DNA from 2 places in the Streptomyces europaeiscabiei genome. Region 1 is predicted to be linked to the other one. Evidence: riboswitches for the same ligand, from Rfam matches in the RefSeq annotation. Region 1 holds a riboswitch; the other holds the start of a gene.
The links. Region 1 has a riboswitch for S-adenosylmethionine ahead of OG858_RS12460 (aminotransferase class V-fold PLP-dependent enzyme). Riboswitches for the same ligand answer to the same signal wherever they lie in the genome.
Positions count from the first base shown of each region.

Region 1 (8,885 bases):
CGCGGCGGCGCACGCCGGGTCGCCGCAGTCGCTGGTCGGCGCGTCGGGGGCGATCTCCGCGGTCCTCGGCGCCTTCCTCTTCCTTTTCCCCGGAGCGCGGGTGACGAGCCTCCTGCCGTTCCTCTTCTTCCTCCCGCTGCGGTTTCCGGCGTGGGTGACCCTGCCGTTCTGGGTGAGCCTGCAGTGGCTGGCCGCGGGGCGGCAGACCTCGGGGCCGGGCGTCGCCTATCTGGCGCATCTGGTGGGGTTCGGACTGGGGTTCGCCTACGCGTGGGGGCGTTATGGGCGTAGGGCTAGAGTGAAAGCGCCAGCGGACGCCTCAGACAACGTCCCTGCTCCGGCCCCCGAGGGAGAGAAACAGCCGTGATCACCGCGATCGTGCTCATCAAGACCAGCGTGGACCGGATCCCGGAGATCGCGGAGTCGATCGCCGCGATCGACTCCGTGACCGAGGTGTTCTCCGTGACCGGTACGTACGATCTGGTCGCCATGGTCCGGGTGAAGGAGCACGAGGACCTCGCGGACGTGATCCCGGGCCGTATCAGCAAGATTCCGGGGGTTCTCGGAACGGACACGCACGTCGCGTTCCGGGCCTACTCGCAGCACGACCTGGAGGCCGCGTTCGCCATCGGCCTGGACGGCTAGCGGTCGCACGGCCGGTGCGGGGCCGGGGCCGGCTCCGCACCGTTTCCCGCGCGGCCGAACCCGGCGGCGGGGGTCAGACCGCCGGGACGCAACGACCGTCTTCCGTGCGGTAGTTCCACTGCGCGCCGTTGCGCACGAGCTCCTTCACCGCGCCCACGAACCGCTCCACATGCTCGTCGGGGGTGCCCGCGCCGAAGCTCACCCGGATCGCGTTGAGGGACCGCTCACCGGGCGCGGCCTCGGGGGCGCCGCACTCGCCCTGGGTCTGCGGGTCGCTGCCGAGGAGGGTGCGGACGAGCGGGTGGGCGCAGAAGAGGCCGTCGCGTACGCCGATGCCGTACTCGGCGGAGAGTGCGGCGGCGAAGTGGGAGCTGTTCCAGCCCTCGACGACGAAGGAGAGGACTCCGACGCGCGGGGCGTCGTCCCCGAAGAGGGAGAGGATGCGCACCTCGGGCACCTCGGCGAGCCCGGCCCGTACGGCGTCGATCAGATACCGCTCACGGGCGACCAGCGTGTCGAACCCGGCCTCGGTGAGGGCCTTGCAGGCGGAGGCGATGGAGTAGGCGCCGATGACGTTCGGCGAGCCGGCCTCGTGGCGGGCGGCGCTCTCGTGCCACTCCACGTCCACTCCCCCGTCCGACCGCCGGGTCACCTTGCGGCTGGCGCCGCCGCCCGCGAGGTACGGGGCGGCCTCGCGCAGCCAGTCGGCGCGCCCGGCGAGCACACCGGACCCGAAGGGCGCGTACAGCTTGTGCCCCGAGAAGGCGACCCAGTCCACGTCCAGCTCCCTTACGGAGACGGGGTGGTGGGGCGCGAGCTGGGCCGCGTCGAGCACGATCCGCGCGCCGTGCGCGTGCGCGGTGGCGGCCAGCTCACGCACCGGCCAGATCTCCCCGGTGACGTTGGAGGCACCGGTGACGCACACCAGCGCCGGCGCGTACGGGTCGCGGTCGGCCAGTGCGGTCTCCAGGGTGGCCACGGCCTCCTGGTGCGTACGCGGCGCGTCCAGGTACGTGACCCGCGCGTTCCGCCAGGGCAGCAGCGAGGCGTGGTGCTCGGTCTCGAAGACGAAGACCTGGCAGTCGGCGGGGAGTGCCTGGGCCAGCAGGTTCAGGGAGTCCGTCGTCGAGCGGGTGAAGACCAGCTGGTCGTCGGCCCGGCAGTCGAGGAACTCCGCGACGGTGGTGCGGGCGTTTTCGAAGAGGTCGGTCGACAGCTGGGAGAGGTAGCCGGCGCCGCGGTGGACGCTGCCGTAGTAGGGCGCGTACGCCGCCACGTCGTCCCACACACGCTGCAGGGCCGGGGCGCTGGCGGCGTAGTCGAGGGCGGCGTAGGTGACCTCCCCGCCGGTGACGAGCGGGACGGTGACATCCCGGCCCAGAACGGGCAGCGGGGCGCAAACGGACCGGTCGGCGGCAACGGTGGAGACAGACATGAGGAGCTCCCGTGAGAGGCATGCCGAAGCAAGGCATGCGGAAGAAGGAAAGAAGGGTGCGCGGAGGCGGGGCTCGGCAGCCCTATCGCATTCGCTTGCTCACGGAAGGCTCCCTCGAACGACCAGGACCCCTGGCGTATCCACTCAGAAGAGTGCGAGGGGTCCGCGCTTGCCGTAGACCTCGCTGCCTACGACCTGGTCTTCACCCGGGGCACCCCGCCACGGACGGAGGGTTGCCGGACAGTCGGCCGGGGCCTTGTGACTGTCACTCATGACCTGCCGAAAAACGTACGTGAAGTGATCGCAGCGCCGCAACTTCTGTCCGGATGGCGGGATGCGCCTCATAGCTCGGGGGTTCGGGGCTGCATGGGTGGTGCGGGTGGGTGGTGCGGGTGGGTGGGTGGTGCGGGTTGGGGGCTGGTCGAGCAGTCCCCCGCGCCCCTGAAAGGCCGGGCCCGCGGGCCTGAAGAACCACGGCCCCGCGGGCCCGAAAGACGACGGGGGCTGCGCCCCCGAAAAGCGCGGGCGCATCCCCTGTCAGGGGCGCGGGGAACTGTGCGACCAGCCCCCACCAGGCCCGCAGCCGCTACGCGTTGGTCGCCGCGACCCACCGCTCAAGAGCCCGCCGCGCCGCCCCGGAGTCGATCGACTCCGCCGCCTTCGCCATCCCGTCCCTCAGTTGCTCCGCCAGCGACCCGGAAGTCGGCTCCAGAGCAACCAACGCCGCCGCCGAGTTCAAGACAACCGCGTCCCGCACCGGCCCCGTCTCCCCGCCCAGCAACCGCCGCGCGACATCCGCGTTGTACGACGCGTCAGCCCCCCGCAACGCCTCCACCGGCACCAGCTCCAGGCCCACGTCGCGCGGGTCGAAGGCCTCCTCGGTGACCTTGCCGTCCCTCACGACCCACACCCTCGACGTGGCCGTCGTCGTCAGCTCGTCGAGCCCGTCGTCGCCCCGGAAGACCAGCGAGGAGTTGCCGCGCTCGGCGAAGACGCCCGCCATGATGGGTGCCATCCGCGGATCGGCGACACCGACCGCCTGGGCGCGCACCTTCGCCGGGTTGGCCAGCGGCCCCAACGCGTTGAAGACGGTCCGGATGCCCAACTGCCCGCGTGCGGCGGCCACATGGCGCAGCGCCGGATGGAACTTCACCGCGAAGCAGAAGGTGATCCCGGCCTCCTCGGCGACCTCGGCCACCCGCTTCGGCGTCAGCTCCAGATTCACGCCCAGCTTCTCCAGCACATCGGACGCCCCGGATGCCGACGACGCGGCCCGGTTGCCGTGCTTGACGACCTTCGCGCCCGCACCGGCGACGACGATCGACGACATCGTCGAGATGTTGACCGTCTTGGCGCCGTCTCCGCCCGTACCGACGATGTCGACGGTCCTGCCCGCCACCTCGATCACATTGGCGTGCTCGTACAGCGCCTCGACGAGACCGGTGATCTCGTCGACGGTCTCCCCCTTGGCCCGCAGCGCCACCACGAACCCGGCGATCTGCGCGTCCGTCGCCTCGCCGCGCATGATCTGGTCCATCGCCCAGAACGTGGCGCCGGCGTCCTGGTCGTGCCCGGACAGCAGCGCGTTCAGCACCGCGGGCCAGGAACGGCCCGCCGCGGTGTCGCCTCCAGCGGGGGTCACAGCGCTCATAGCCGCTCCTGGGTGTCGTGGCCGCGGGCAGGGAATGCCACGCGGACCGTGAAATCACTGATGCGCCCACCCTATCCAGGTAGGAGCACGGCGCAGGGCCCCCGTCCGAAGATCGGACGGGGGCCCTGCGACCGTGGTGTGGCGAAGCGAAGGGATCAGTGGTGGCCGTGGCCGCTCGTGATCTCCTTGTACTCCTCGACGGTGGGCTTGGCGATCTGGCTGTCCTCGCCGTAGTAGCCCTTGCTCAGCTTGGCGCGGAGCTTCGCGAGGCGTGTGATCTTGCGGGCGACACCGTTCTCGTCGACCGCGGCACCGATCTCGGTCGGCGCGTACTGCTCGTGCGCCGTGAGCGTGTGCAGCTGCTCCTGGCTGAGCGGCTCGTGGACCTCGATGAACTCACCGTGCGGCAGGCGCTTGATGATGCCGGTCTCCCGACCGTGCAGGACCTTTTCCTTGTCCCGGCGCTGCAGGCCGAGGCAGATGCGCTTGGTGACGACGAACGCGACGACCGGGGCCACGAAGAACGCGATCCGGACGAACCAGGTGATCGAGTTGATCGACAGGTGGAAGTGGGTCGCCCAGAGGTCGTTTCCACCACCGATCAGCAGGACCATGTACCAGGTGATCCACGCGACACCGAAGGCCGTACGGGTCGGGGCGTTGCGCGGGCGGTCCAGGATGTGGTGCTCGCGCTTGTCGCCGGTGACCCAGGACTCGATGAACGGGTAGACCGCGATCGCGACCAGGACCAGCGGGAAGATGATCAGCGGGATGAACACGCCCAGGACGAGCGTGTGGCCCCAGAAGTTGATCTCCCAGCCCGGCATGACACGGATCAGACCCTCCGAGAAGCCCATGTACCAGTCGGGCTGGGCGCCGGTGGACACCTGGTCCGGCCGGTAGGGGCCCATGGTCCAGATCGGGTTGATCGTGGCGATCGCCGAGATCACCGCGATGACACCGAAGACCAGGAAGAAGAAGCCTCCGGCCTTCGCCATGTACACCGGGAGCAGCGGCATGCCGACGACGTTGTTGTTCGTCTTTCCGGGGCCCGCGTACTGCGTGTGCTTGTGGTAGAAGACCAGGATCAGGTGCGCCACCACCAGGCCGAGCATGATGCCCGGCAGCAGCAGGATGTGGACCGAGTAGAAGCGGGCCACGAAGTCGCCGCCCGGGAACTCTCCGCCGAAGAGGAAGAACGACAGGTACGTGCCGACGATCGGCACGGACAGGACCGCGCCCTCCATGAAGCGGACACCGGTGCCGGAGAGCAGGTCGTCCGGGAGCGAGTAACCGGTGAAGCCGGTGAACATGCCGAGGACGAACAGCAGGAAGCCGAACAGCCAGTTGACCTCACGCGGCTTGCGGAACGCGCCCGTGAAGAACACGCGCATCATGTGCACGAACATGCCGGCGAGGAAGATCAGCGCCGCCCAGTGGTGGATCTGCCGGATCAGCAGACCACCGCGCACCTCGAAGGAGATGTGCATGGTCGAGTTGAACGCCTCGGACATCAGCTGGCCCTGCAGCGGGACGTAGCTGCCGTGGTACTCCACCTCGTTCATCGACGGGTGGAAGAACAGCGTCAGGTACACACCCGTGAGGATGATGATGATGAAGCTGTAGAGGCAGATCTCGCCCAGCATGAACGACCAGTGGTCGGGGAAGATCTTGCGCATGTTGGCCTTGGCCAGGGAGTAGATCCCGAGCCGGCCGTCGGCCCAGTCGGCGACGCGCTCGCCGGCCGGTGCCTTCTCGCGCTTGTCGCGCGCATCGGTGCTGGTCGTAGTACTCATCCGCGCTCCCAGAAGGCAGGACCGACGGGCTCTTCGAAGTCGCTGACCGCTTCGAGGTAGCCGTCTTCACCGACGGTGATCCTCAGCTGCGGCAGGGCGTGACCCGCGGGGCCGAAGATGACCCGGCCGCCGTCGGCGAGGTCGAAGGTGGACTGGTGGCAGGGGCAGAGCACGTGGTGCGTCTGCTGCTCGTACAGGGAGATCGGGCAGCCCACGTGGGTGCAGATCTTCGAGTACGCGACGATGCCCTCGTACGACCACTCCAGCTCGCGCTTGTCCTTGATGTCGTCCGGCTGGATCCGGACGATCATCAGGGCGTCCTTGGCGATGTTCTTCTGGAAGTCGTGGTCGTGCTCGTCCAGGCCGTCCGGCATGGCGAAGGTCAGCGACCCGACCGCGACGTCCGAGGGACGCAGCGGCTCGTTGGTGTTCATGTTGACGAGCTTCTTGCCCTTGGCCCAGGTGGTGTGCCGCAGCTTGGTGCCGGGCGCCGGACCGAGGCCGCCCAGCAGCATGACACCGGAGAGCGGGAACAGGGACAGCGCGCCGAACATCGTGTTGCGGATCAGCTTGCGACGGCCGAGCGCGGACTCCTTGGCGCCGTCCGCGAAGTCGGCCAGGACCTTGGCCTTGACCTCGGGCGAGGCCTCGATCGGGTGACGCTCGTCGGCGACCTCCACGTCCGACATCAGCGTGCGGGCCCAGTGGACCGCGCCCGCGCCGATGCAGAACAGCGACACGCCCAGCGTCATGCCCAGCGCGAAGTTCAGCGCGCTGATGTGGCCGATCGGGAAGACGTAGATCGACTTGTCGACGTCGATCGCCAGGTACGAGGCGATGAAGGCGACGGTGGCCAGCATCGACACCGTGAACAGCAGGGCGACCGTGCGCTCGGACCGCTTCGCAGCCCGCTCGTCGATGTCCTGGACACGGTGCTCGTGGGGCGGGAGGCCGGGGTCCGCGAAGGGGTTCTTCTCGTCCGCGACCTTGACCGCGCCGTGCGCGTCCTGCTCGATGGGCAGGTTCTCTTCTGGAATCTCTTGGCTACTCATGACTTCTTGGCCTTTGCGGTCCGAGCGGCGACCCAGACGGCGACGGCGATCAGTGCGCCGAGCCCGAACACCCAGCTGAAGAGACCTTCGCTGACCGGGCCGAGTCCGCCGAGGCTGAGGCCACCGGGCTCCACGGTGTCGCCGCTGTTGACCGCGTCGAGGTACGCGATGATGTCCTTCTTGTTCTCCTCCGACAGCGTGGTGTCGGGGAAGGACGGCATGTTCTGCGGGCCGGTCTCCATGGCCTCGTAGATGTGCTTCGGGTCGACACCCTCAAGGTCCGGCGCGTACTTGCCCTCGGACAGCGCACCGCCCTTGCCGGTGAAGTTGTGGCACTGCGCGCAGTTGGTGCGGAAGAGCTCGCCGCCCTCGGCGATGTCCGCACCCTCGGGGTCGTACGCGTTCTCGCTCGGGACCTCCGGGCCGGCGCCCAGGGAGGCGATGTACGCCGCGAGCTGGTCGATCTCGGCCTGCGAGTAGACGACCGGCTTCTTCGGGATCTGCGCGCCCGGCTGCTGGGCCGGCATACGGCCGGTGCCGACCTGGAAGTCGACGGCTGCCGCGCCCACACCCACCAGAGGCGGACCGTCGGTGGTGCCCTGACCGCCGGTGCCGTGGCAGCTTGCGCAGCCTACGGCGTAGAGCTTCTTGCCCTCCTCGATGGTGAGGGTCTGGGCGGTTTCATCGGCCTGCGCCTTTTCCGCGGGGGCGAAGGCGGTGTACAGCCCCGCGCAGGCCGCCAGCGCGATGAATAGGACGACGACCGCCGCCAGCGGATGGCGTCGTCGTGCGGAGAGCTTTTTCACGGATTACCCCGGTGTCAGGATCTTCTGCGTCGGTGCTTCTGGAAGGGTCGTTCTCGGTGCGCGGCAGGCGTACGGTCCGCCCGGCCCGGCCGCCCGATCTACTTGATCATGTAGATCGTGGCGAAGAGGCCGATCCAGACGACATCGACGAAGTGCCAGTAGTAGGACACGACGATGGCCGCGGTCGCCTGCTCGTGGGTGAACCTCTTGGCCGCGTAGGTGCGTCCGAGGACCAGCAGGAAGGCGATGAGACCGCCCGTCACGTGCAGGCCGTGGAAGCCGGTGGTCAGGTAGAACACCGAGCCGTACGGGTCGGACGAGAGCGACAGGCCCTCGTGCTTGACCAGCTCGGTGTACTCGAAGACCTGACCACCGATGAAGACCGCACCCATCACGAACGTGACGATGAACCACATCCGGAGCTTCTTCACGTCCCCGCGCTCGGCGGCGAACACGCCGAGCTGGCAGGTGAGGGAGGAGAGCACCAGGATCGTGGTGTTGGTCGCCGAGAACGGGAAGTTCAGGGTGTCGGCCTTCTCGGCCCAGAAGTCCGGACCGGTCACCGATCGCAGGGTGAAGTACATCGCGAAGAGGGCCGCGAAGAACATCAGCTCGGAACTCAACCAGATGATGGTTCCGACGCTGGTGAGGTTCGGCCGGTTGACCGACGGGTGCGCGTGCCCGGTTTCTACTGTCGTTGCTGTCGCCACGACCGACATTATGTCGGTCGCTTATCCCGCCCTCACTCCCGGGGGTGCCGTTCGGAGTGTTGCTCCCCTCCGTACCGGTGCTGACGTGGTGTTCGAGGGAGTAGCATCCGCGCATCGGGCCCTGTCCGTCTTGTTGTGCGTACGACGTCTGAGTCTTCTGCGTAACGGAGGAACAATGCAGCCGACCGCCACGGTGCTGGTGTACAGCGACGACTCGGGCACCCGGGAGCAGGTGCGGTTGGCCTCCGGCCGACGACCTGCCGCCGATGTGCCCCAGGTCGAGTTCTTGGAGTGCGCCACTCCGGCCGCCGTCATCAAGGAGCTGGACAAGGGCGGGATCGATGTCTGTGTGCTCGATGGTGAGGCGGCGCCCATGGGAGGCATGGGGGTGTGCCGGCAGATCAAGGACGAGATCTTCGAGTGCCCGCCCGCTCTGGTGCTGATCGGGCGGCCGCAGGACGCGTGGCTCGCGACCTGGAGCCGGGCGGACGCGGCGGTGACGCTGCCGGTGGAGCCGGTCGAGTTCGCGGCGGCGCTGGCTTCGCTGCTCCGGAGGAAGCAGGCGTTGAGCGCCTAGACCCCTGAGGGGGCGCGGCCTCACACCGACTCTGGTCGCAGGCGAGCCTGTACCTGGGGGCCCGGTACTTCCTCGGTGCCGCCGACCAGGGCGCTGCCCTCACGCCAGTTCTTCCAGTCGAGGTTCCAGTCGCCGTAGCCGTTGCCGAACGGGGCCATGGTGTCGCCGGCCGAGTTGACGACCTGGACGATGTCGCCCTCGTTGATGGTTTCG
Region 1 covers NZ_CP107841.1:2,864,040-2,872,924, forward strand. The annotation lists gene OG858_RS12450 (rhomboid family intramembrane serine protease) at 1-367, shown strand, start outside; gene OG858_RS12455 (Lrp/AsnC family transcriptional regulator) at 364-645, shown strand; gene OG858_RS12460 (aminotransferase class V-fold PLP-dependent enzyme) at 719-2,080, opposite strand; SAM riboswitch class IV at 2,241-2,357, opposite strand; gene trpD (anthranilate phosphoribosyltransferase) at 2,667-3,731, opposite strand; gene qcrB (cytochrome bc1 complex cytochrome b subunit) at 3,887-5,527, opposite strand; gene qcrA (cytochrome bc1 complex Rieske iron-sulfur subunit) at 5,524-6,579, opposite strand; gene qcrC (cytochrome bc1 complex diheme cytochrome c subunit) at 6,576-7,385, opposite strand; gene ctaE (aa3-type cytochrome oxidase subunit III) at 7,484-8,104, opposite strand; gene OG858_RS12490 (response regulator) at 8,271-8,672, shown strand; gene OG858_RS12495 (L,D-transpeptidase) at 8,693-8,885, opposite strand, start outside.

Region 2 (8,885 bases), 1.9 Mb from region 1:
TCCACACTTCGCGGATCCGGGTCAGACCTCACCCCCCAACGGTTGGGGGTGTGCGCCGGAACGCGTCGACCGCGGCCGAATGTATCTGTCCAACTGCCCTCTGCAACAGGTCAATCGGACGAGAATTCTGGACACGACCGGTCGGGAATGTACGAACAATTCACCCGAATTCAGGGCAAGTCGGGCCCCACAAAAGGGAAGAAATACGCAAAAGGCCTGCACACTTTGGCTACTTCATATAGGGCGTGCGGCTCAATCAAATATGCGCCCGGCATGGAATCACTATGCCGATCGGACCGGGTTCCCCAACTGTACCGTGCTCAACCATAGAGAATTGCCCCCTCCGCTTCTCTCGCAGAGGGGGCAATTCGATGAACTCTCAGTAATCAAAGTTACCGACGGTTACTACCGGCCGGTACGGCCGGGGTCAGCCGCCGGCGACGGCGGGAATGATCGACACGCCCGCACCGTCCGGCGTGGCCGTCTCCAGCCCCTGCTCGAACCGGACATCGTCGTCATTCACGTACACATTCACGAACCGCCGCAACTTGCCCTGGTCATCCAGAACCCGGGCGGCGATCCCGTTGTGGTTCTTCTCGAGGTCGGCGATCACCTCGGCGAGAGTCGCGCCTTCGGCACTCACCTCGGCCTTGCCGCCGGTGTAGGTACGAAGGATGGTGGGGATGCGAACGTTGACGCTCATGACGTGTGACCTCCGGTCGGGACGGCGGGGTTGGGGGCGCGGGGAACTGCGCGGCCGGCCCCCACCGGCCCGCAGACGAACGACTGGCGAGTCTTACGCGAGACCGGCCTCACGGAACGAATCAAGGTTGGGCCGAATGGTCGCGGTGAGGCCGGTCCCGGCCACCGCGTCCAGCGTCTTCAGACCGTCACCGGTGTTGAGAACGACCGTGGTCAGCGTCGGGTCGAGAAGCCCGTCCTCGATCAGCTTCTTCGCCACCCCGACGGTCACCCCACCGGCGGTCTCCGCGAAGATCCCTTCCGTCCGCGCCAGCAGCTTGATCGCCTCGACGACCTGCTCGTCCGTCACGTCCTCCACGGCCCCACCGGTGCGCCGCGCGATGTCGAGCACATACGGCCCGTCCGCCGGGTTGCCGATCGCCAGCGACTTCGCGATGGTGTTCGGCTTCTGGGGCCGCACCACGTCGTGCCCGGCCTTGAAGGCCACCGACACCGGCGAGCACCCCTCCGCCTGCGCACCGAAGATCTTGTACGGCTTGTCCTCGACGAGCCCGAGCCTGATCAGCTCCTGGAGCCCCTTGTCGATCTTCGTGAGCTGCGACCCGGAGGCGATCGGCACGACCAGCTGGTCGGGAAGCCGCCAGCCGAGCTGCTCGCAGATCTCGTACGCCAGGGTCTTGGAGCCCTCCGCGTAGTACGGCCGCAGGTTGACGTTGACGAAGCCCCAGCCCTCGCCGGCCGGGTCGCCGATCAGCTCGGAGCAGAAACGGTTCACGTCGTCGTAGTTGCCCTCGATGCCGACGAGCTCGCCACCGTAGATGGCGGCCATGACGACCTTGCCCTGCTCCAGGTCGTGCGGGATGAACACGCAGGACCGCAGGCCGGCGCGGGCGGCGGCGGCGCCGACGGCACCGGCCAGGTTGCCCGTGGAGGAGCAGGAGAGGGTGGTGAAGCCGAAGGCGCGGGCCGCCTCCAGTGCCTGGGCGACGACGCGGTCCTTGAAGGAGTGCGTCGGGTTGCCGGAGTCGTCCTTGATGAAGAGCTTGCCGGTGTCGACGCCGAGCGCGGCCGCGAGGTTGTCCGCCTTGACGAGCTGGGTCCAGCCGGGGTTGATGTTCGGCTTGGTGGCCACGTCGGCCGGGACGGGCAGCAGGGGCGCGTACCGCCAGATGTTCGCGGGGCCGGACTCGATCCGCTTGCGCAGCTCTTCGGTTTCGTAGGCGGAGTAGTCGTACGCGATCTCCAGCGGCCCGAAACACTCCTCGCACGCGAAGACCGGCCCGAGGGATACGCGGTGACCGCATTCGCGACAGCTCAGGGCGGCGGCGGGGCCGAGGTCTACTGTGGAGGTGGAGTCGGTGGTGCTTGCAACAGTCTGCGCAGCCATGGAGGCGAGGCCCTTTCTCCTCATCTTCCTCACGACGCACTTCGCCGTGAGACGGATTTGGCACCTTCCCGAGCCGGGAGCCTCGCGGAACGATCAACGGTGGCGCGCCATCGCGCTGCGCCGTCGATCGGTACGAGACCGGCTGGAGGGTTGCCGGGGCTTCATCGGGCCGTATCCCTCTGCCCCTCTGGATGAGCGGTATTTGGTTGTATACGCGGACGAGCACCGACATGCGATGGTCACCAGCGTTGTCCAAGACTGTAACCGAAGGCCAGGACAGTTGAGAGAGCCGTCCGAACCGCGAGATGAACGCAGAGGAGCCGCGCACCGTGCTGAAGGAAGTCGAGCGTTGGCTGAGCACCCGCTCCTGGTCCATGACCGACCGCCCGCTCCACAGGATCATGGCCGCGAAACGAGCGAGCGGCCAGTCGGTCAGCGTCGTCCTGCCCGCGCTGAACGAGGAGGAGACGGTCGGCGACATCGTCGCGATCATCCGTCATGACCTCATGCGGCAGGTCCCGCTCGTCGACGAGATCGTGGTCGTCGACTCCGGCTCGACCGACCGGACGTCCGAGGTCGCGGCGGCAGCCGGGGCGAGAGTCGTCCACCGCGACGACATCCTGCCCCGCATCCCGGCCGTGCCCGGCAAGGGCGAGGTCCTGTGGCGCTCCCTGCTCGTCACGACGGGCGACATCGTCTGCTTCATCGACGCGGACCTCAAGGAGTTCTCGTCCGACTTCGTCTCCGGGATCGTCGGCCCCCTGCTCACCGACCCCGGTGTCGACCTCGTCAAGGCGATGTACGACCGCCCCCTGGGTTCCGCCGCCGGCCAGGGCGGCCGTGTGACGGAACTCATGGCCCGCCCCCTCCTCAACATGCACTGGCCCCAGCTGGCCGGCTTCGTCCAGCCGCTCGGCGGCGAGTACGCGGCCCGCCGCTCCCTGCTGGAACAGCTCCCGTTCCCCGTCGGCTACGGCGTGGAGCTGGGCATGCTGGTCGACGCACTGCATCTGGTCGGCCTCGACGCCCTGTCCCAGGTCGACGTGGGCGTCCGCAAACACCGTCACCAGGACGGTCAGGCGCTGGGCCGCATGTCCGCGGCGATCTACCGGACCGCGCAGCTCCGGCTGGCCCGGGGCCACCTGATCCGGCCCGTCCTGACGCAGTTCGAACGGGGGCGGAACGGGTTCGAGCCGCGGACGCATTCGGTGGATCTGGAGGAGAGGCCGCCGATGGTGGAGATCGCGGAGTACGTGGAGCGGAAGGCGGCGTGAGGGGGTGGGGGGGTGCGGTTCGTGGGGTGCGGTTCGTGGGCGGGTGCGGGTGAGTGGGGGCTGGTCGCGCAGTTCCCCGCGCCCCCGGAAAGCAGGGGCTGCGCCCCGTGCTTTCCGGCCCGCAGGGCCGTCGTCTTTCAGGCCCGCAGGGCCTGGTCTTGAGGGGCGCGGGGAACTGCGCGAGAAGCCCCACCGGACCCGCACCCGCACCCCCCACCCCCATGGACGCTCCTGTATACGGCCGAACCGCACGTTTGACCGCCGAACCCCCGGGCTAGGTTGAGCCTTATGGCATCAACGCACCGCGCGGCTCAGGTACTGGTCGCGTCCAATCGGGGACCCGTCACCTACACGCTGGACGAGAAGACCGACACGCTCAGCGCGAAGCGCGGCGGCGGCGGCCTCGTGTCGGGCCTCTCCGCGATCGACCCTGACTCCGGCGCCGTCTGGGTGTGCTCCGCGCTGGGCGACGGCGACCGCGAGGCCGTACGCCGCGGCGTCGCCGAGCCCGGCGTGCGCATGCTGGACATCCCCGCCGACGTGCACCACGACGCCTACAACGGCGTGGCCAACTCCACGCTGTGGTTCGTGCACCACATGCTCTACCAGACCCCGCTGGAGCCGTCCTTCGACGCGGAGTTCCGGCGCCAGTGGGCGGCGTACGAGACGTACAACCGCGCCTTCGCCGAGGCCCTCGCCCAGGAGGCGGCGGACGGCGCGTCCGTGCTGGTCCAGGACTACCACCTGGTCCTGGTCCCCCGGATGCTGCGCGAACTCCGCCCCGACCTGCGGATCGGCCACTTCTCGCACACCCCGTGGGCGCCCGTCGACTACTTCCGGCTGCTCCCCGACGACATCGCCGCGCAGGTGCTCGACGGGATCCTCGGCGCCGACCGGGCCGCGTTCCTCACCCAGCGGTGGGCGGACGCGTTCACCGAGTGCTGCCGGGCGGTCCTGGGCCCCGGCAGCCCGTCCGGCACCCGGATCGGCGTGCACGGTCTGGGCGCCGACGCGGACTTCCTGCGGGCCCGCGCCCACCAGGCGGACGTCGACGACCGCATGGCCCTGCTGCGGGAACAGATCGGTACGGCCCCGGACGGCACCCCGCGCCGCACGATCGTCCGTGTCGACCGCACGGAACTCTCCAAGAACATCGTGCGCGGCCTGCACGCCTACCGGCAGCTCCTCGACGACCAGCCGACCTGGCGCGAGCGCGTCGTACACGTCGCCTTCGCGTACCCGTCGCGGCAGGACCTCGCGGTGTACCGGGACTACATGGCCGAGGTCCAGCGGGTCGCGGACGACATCAACGAGCGGTACGGGACGCCGGGCTGGACGCCGGTCATCCTCCACCTGAAGGACGACTTCGCGCGGTCCCTGGCGGCGTACCGGCTCGCGGACGTGGCCCTGGTGAACCCCATCCGGGACGGCATGAACCTCGTCGCCAAGGAGATGCCGATCATCTCCGACGAGGGGTGCGTGCTCGTGCTGTCACGGGAGGCGGGGGCGTTCGAGGAACTGGGGGACGACTCGATCGTGGTGAACCCGTACGACGTGGTGGGTACGGCAAGGGCATTGCACGAAGCGCTGTGCCTGCCGGCGGCTGAGCGGGCGGAGCGCACGAAGCGGCTCGCGGCGGCGGCCACTGCGTTGCCGCCGACTCAGTGGTTCCTGGATCAGTTGAGGGCGTTGGAAGAGTGAGAGCCCCGCGCCCCCGAAAGAACCGGGCGCCCTCTCTCGTTCTCTCGTTCTCTCGTTCTTCGTTATACGTGCTCGGCGATCGCCGACAGCAGGTGTACGACCCCCGCCGGGCCGTCCACCACCAGGTCCGCCCGCTCCGACAGCTCCGTGACCTCTGTGCTGCCGCTGCAGACCAGCAGCCCCGGGGTGCCCTCGGTGCGGAGTTTTTCGACGGCGGCGAAGGCGGGGAGGTCGCCGAGGTCGTCGCCGGCGTAGAGGACTGATTCGGCAGCGGTTTCCGCCAGGTACTCGCGGAGGGCGACGCCCTTGTCCATGCCCGGGGGGCGGAGTTCGAGGACCATGCGGCCGGGTTCGACGATGAGGCCGTGGCGGGTGGCGAGGTCGGTGAGCGGGGCGCGCAGCGCTTCGAAGGCGGCCTGCGGGTCGGTGGCACGGCGGGTGTGGACGGCGATCGCCCGGCCCTTCTCCTCGGTCCAGGTGCCCTGCCACGCGCCGACGCTGTCCAGGAGACCGGGCAGTTCGGCGCGGACCGCCGCGACTCCGGGGTGCGGGGCGGGGGCGGTGACCGTGCCGGTGACGGCGTCCCAGCGTTCGGCGCCGTAGTGGCCGAGGACGACGAGGTGTTCCAGGCCGGGGACACCGGCGAAGCCACCGTGGCGGACGGCGACGCCCGCGGGGCGGCCGGTCACCACGGCTACGGAGGCCACCTTGGGGGCGAGCGCGGCGAGCGCGGCGACCGCGTCGGGGTGGGCGCGGGCCTGTTCGGGGTCGGGGACGATCGGGGCGAGCGTGCCGTCGAAGTCCAGCGCGATCACCGTACGGCCGGGGCGGTCGAGGATCGCGTCCAGCGCGTCCCGCCCGGCCGGGGTCACGGGTGTCGGCAAGGTGGCCTTGGGGTTCTCTGCGTCCTTGTGGCTGCCCATGCCTGCGACCCTATCCGTCATCGCTCGGACCGGCGCCCCTCCCGGACTCTTCGCAGCCGGTTGACCGTGACCGGGTCGTGGGCGAGGGCGCGTGGGTCGTCGAGCAGGGCGTTGAGCAGCTGGTAGTAGCGCACGGGGGCGAGGCCGAGCCGCTCCCGGATGGCCCGCTCCTTGGCCCCGGGCCCCGCCCAGCCCTGCCGCTCCACGGCGAGGATCGCCTGCTCGCGGACGTCCAGCTCTTCCATGCGACGACGGTAACGGACGGGTACGACATCGCGCCGTACGGCTGCGGGGTGCGTGGTCGGCTGCGGGTGGGTGGGGCTTCTCGCGCAGTTCCCCGCGCCCCTGAAAGACCACGGCCCTGCGGGCCGAAAAGCACTGGGGCGCAGCCCCTGCTTTTCAGGGGCGCGGGGAACTGCGCGACCAGCCCCCACCGGACCCGCACCCACCGACGCGACCGCAACCGCCCGAGGAGCACGGCCGCGCAGCGACAACGCGCCCCTCAGCCCGCCCGATCCGCAACCGTCGCCGTCTGCTGCAGCTGCTGCAGCACGACCCCCGGCTTCACCCCGGGCCGCACCGCCCGCCCGATCTGCTCCTTGACCGCCGCGCTGACGTCCGCCCAGGACGTCTTGCCGACGGGGTAGAGCTCGGCGTTGGGCAGCTCTTCGAGGAAGGGGCCGAGATCCGCGTCGTCCTTGTCCGCGCCCATCTCCTCGGACGCGGACGCGGTCACCGGCAGCAGGTCGTACTCACGGGAGAAGTCGAGAACGTTCTCGTCGCTGTAGACGAAGTCGAGGAAGTCACCGATCTCGTCACCGTGGCCGTTCTGCTTGAAGGCCATCATCCAGTCGGTGACGCCCATGGTGGCGTGCTCCTGCTCGTCGCGCCCCGGCATGGCGGCCGTGCCGTACTCGATCCCCTGGTCGGCGGCCATCCGCATCAGGCTGGGGTGCCCGTTGAGCATGCCGACCTCACCGCGCGCGAACGCCGCGAACGCGTCGGCACGGTTGAGATCGGCGGGGGCGGTGGGCCCGGTGAGACCCTTGCCGACCAGGTTGTCCTTGAGCCAGGTGAAGGTCCGGACGTTGTCGTCGGAGTCGAGCCGGTAGGTGCCGGCGTCGTCGGTGTAGCCGCCCCCGCCGCTGAGCAGCCACTGCATGGTCTCGGCCTGTGCCTCCTCGGACCCGAGCGGCAGCGCGTACGGGGTCTTGGTACCCGCCTGGTCGAGGGCCTCGGCATCGGCCGCCAGTTCGCTCCAGCTGCGTGGGGCGCTGTCGATGCCCGCCTCGGCGAAGAGCTTCTTGTTGTAGAAGAGGACGCGGGTGGACGCGGCGAAGGGCATCCCGTACGCGATCCGCCCCACCTGGCCCGAGCCGGCGAGCTGAGGAAGGAAACCGGCCTGGACGGGGATGGAGAGCAGCTCGTCGACCTTGTAGAGCCGGCCGGCCGAGGCGTAGTCGGCGTACGTACCCGCCTGCGCCAGGTCGGGGGCCTCGTCGGCGGCGACCATTTCCTTGACCTTGCGGTCGACGTCGTTCCAGGAGTAGACGCTGACGTCGACCGTGACACCCGGGTTCTTCTTCTCGTACGCCTTCACGACCGCGTCCCAGTACAACTGGGAGCTGTTCGCCTTGGAGTCGCCGTAGTCGGCGGCGACCAGCTTCAGGGTGACGCCGGAGCCGTCGGCCTCCGAGACACCGCAGCCCGCAAGCGTCGCCATCAGTCCCAGCGCGGACAGTGCGGCCAGTGCCGCCGTTCCGTTGTTCCTGTTCCTGTTCCTGACGCCGGTCTTCGTCCGCCGCTGCCGCTGTCCCACTCGTACTGCCCCAACCTGTCGCACGGCCCCGCGCACAACAGCCTGAACCACAGGCCCCGCGTTCAAGACCGTCAATCTCTCAACCTCTCGAACTTCTCGAACTTCTCCATAAGGTCTACACCATAAGGTCTATACCACGTAAGTGGACTAGACCTCTCGTGGTCGAAGGGTCACACTGTTCTCCGTGAGACACGTCATCGCCCTCGATGTGGGCGGCACCGGGATGAAGGCCGCACTGATCGGGGCGGGCGGCGAGCTGCTGCACCAGGCGCGGCTCGCCACCGAGCGCGAGCGCGGGCCGGACGCCGTCGTCGGGTCGATCCTCGACTTCGCCGCCGAGTTGCGCGCGTACGGCGAGCGGCGCTTCGACGTGCCCGCGGCCGCCGCCGGGGTCGCCGTGCCCGGCATCGTCGACTCCGGCCGGGGCGTCGCCGTCTACGCCGCCAACCTCGGCTGGCGCGACGTCCCGTTGCGCGCGCTCCTCGCCGAGCGCCTCGGCGGTGTCCCGGTCGCCCTCGGCCACGATGTGCGCACCGGCGGGCTCGCGGAGGGGCGCGTGGGCGCGGGCCGGGGCGCGGACCGCTTTCTCTTCGTGGCGCTCGGCACCGGGATCGCCGGCGCGATCGGCGTCGACGGCCGGGTGGAGGCGGGCGCCCACGGCTTCGCGGGCGAGATCGGCCACATCGTCGTACGGCCCGGTGGCATCCCGTGTCCCTGCGGGCAGCACGGCTGTCTGGAACGGTTCGCCTCCGCGGCGGCCGTCAGCCAGGCCTGGGCGGAGGCCTCTGGCGACCCCGGGGCCGACGCGGCGGACTGCGCCAAGGCCGTCGAGTCGGGCGACCCGCGCGCCGGCGCCGTCTGGCAGCACGCCGTCGACGCCCTCGCCGACGGACTCGTCACCGCCCTCACCCTGCTCGACCCCCGCACCCTCATCATCGGTGGCGGCCTGGCGGAAGCCGGTGAAACCCTGTTCACACCGCTGCGCACCGCCGTCGAACACCGGGTCACCTTCCAGAAGGTGCCCACCATCGTCCCGGCCGCCCTGGGAGACACCGCGGGCTGCCTCGGCGCCGGCCTCA
Region 2 covers NZ_CP107841.1:4,757,846-4,766,730, forward strand. The annotation lists gene OG858_RS20680 (MoaD/ThiS family protein) at 428-703, opposite strand; gene thrC (threonine synthase) at 797-2,089, opposite strand; SAM riboswitch class I at 2,107-2,287, opposite strand; gene OG858_RS20690 (glucosyl-3-phosphoglycerate synthase) at 2,419-3,363, shown strand; gene OG858_RS20695 (alpha,alpha-trehalose-phosphate synthase (UDP-forming)) at 3,652-5,064, shown strand; gene otsB (trehalose-phosphatase) at 5,127-5,987, opposite strand; gene OG858_RS20705 (DUF3263 domain-containing protein) at 6,005-6,232, opposite strand; gene OG858_RS20710 (extracellular solute-binding protein) at 6,490-7,710, opposite strand; gene OG858_RS20715 (ROK family protein) at 7,991-8,885, shown strand, end outside.
Region 2: it holds a riboswitch for S-adenosylmethionine, as region 1 does, so the genes downstream of both, thrC (threonine synthase) here and OG858_RS12460 (aminotransferase class V-fold PLP-dependent enzyme) in region 1, are expected to answer to the same signal.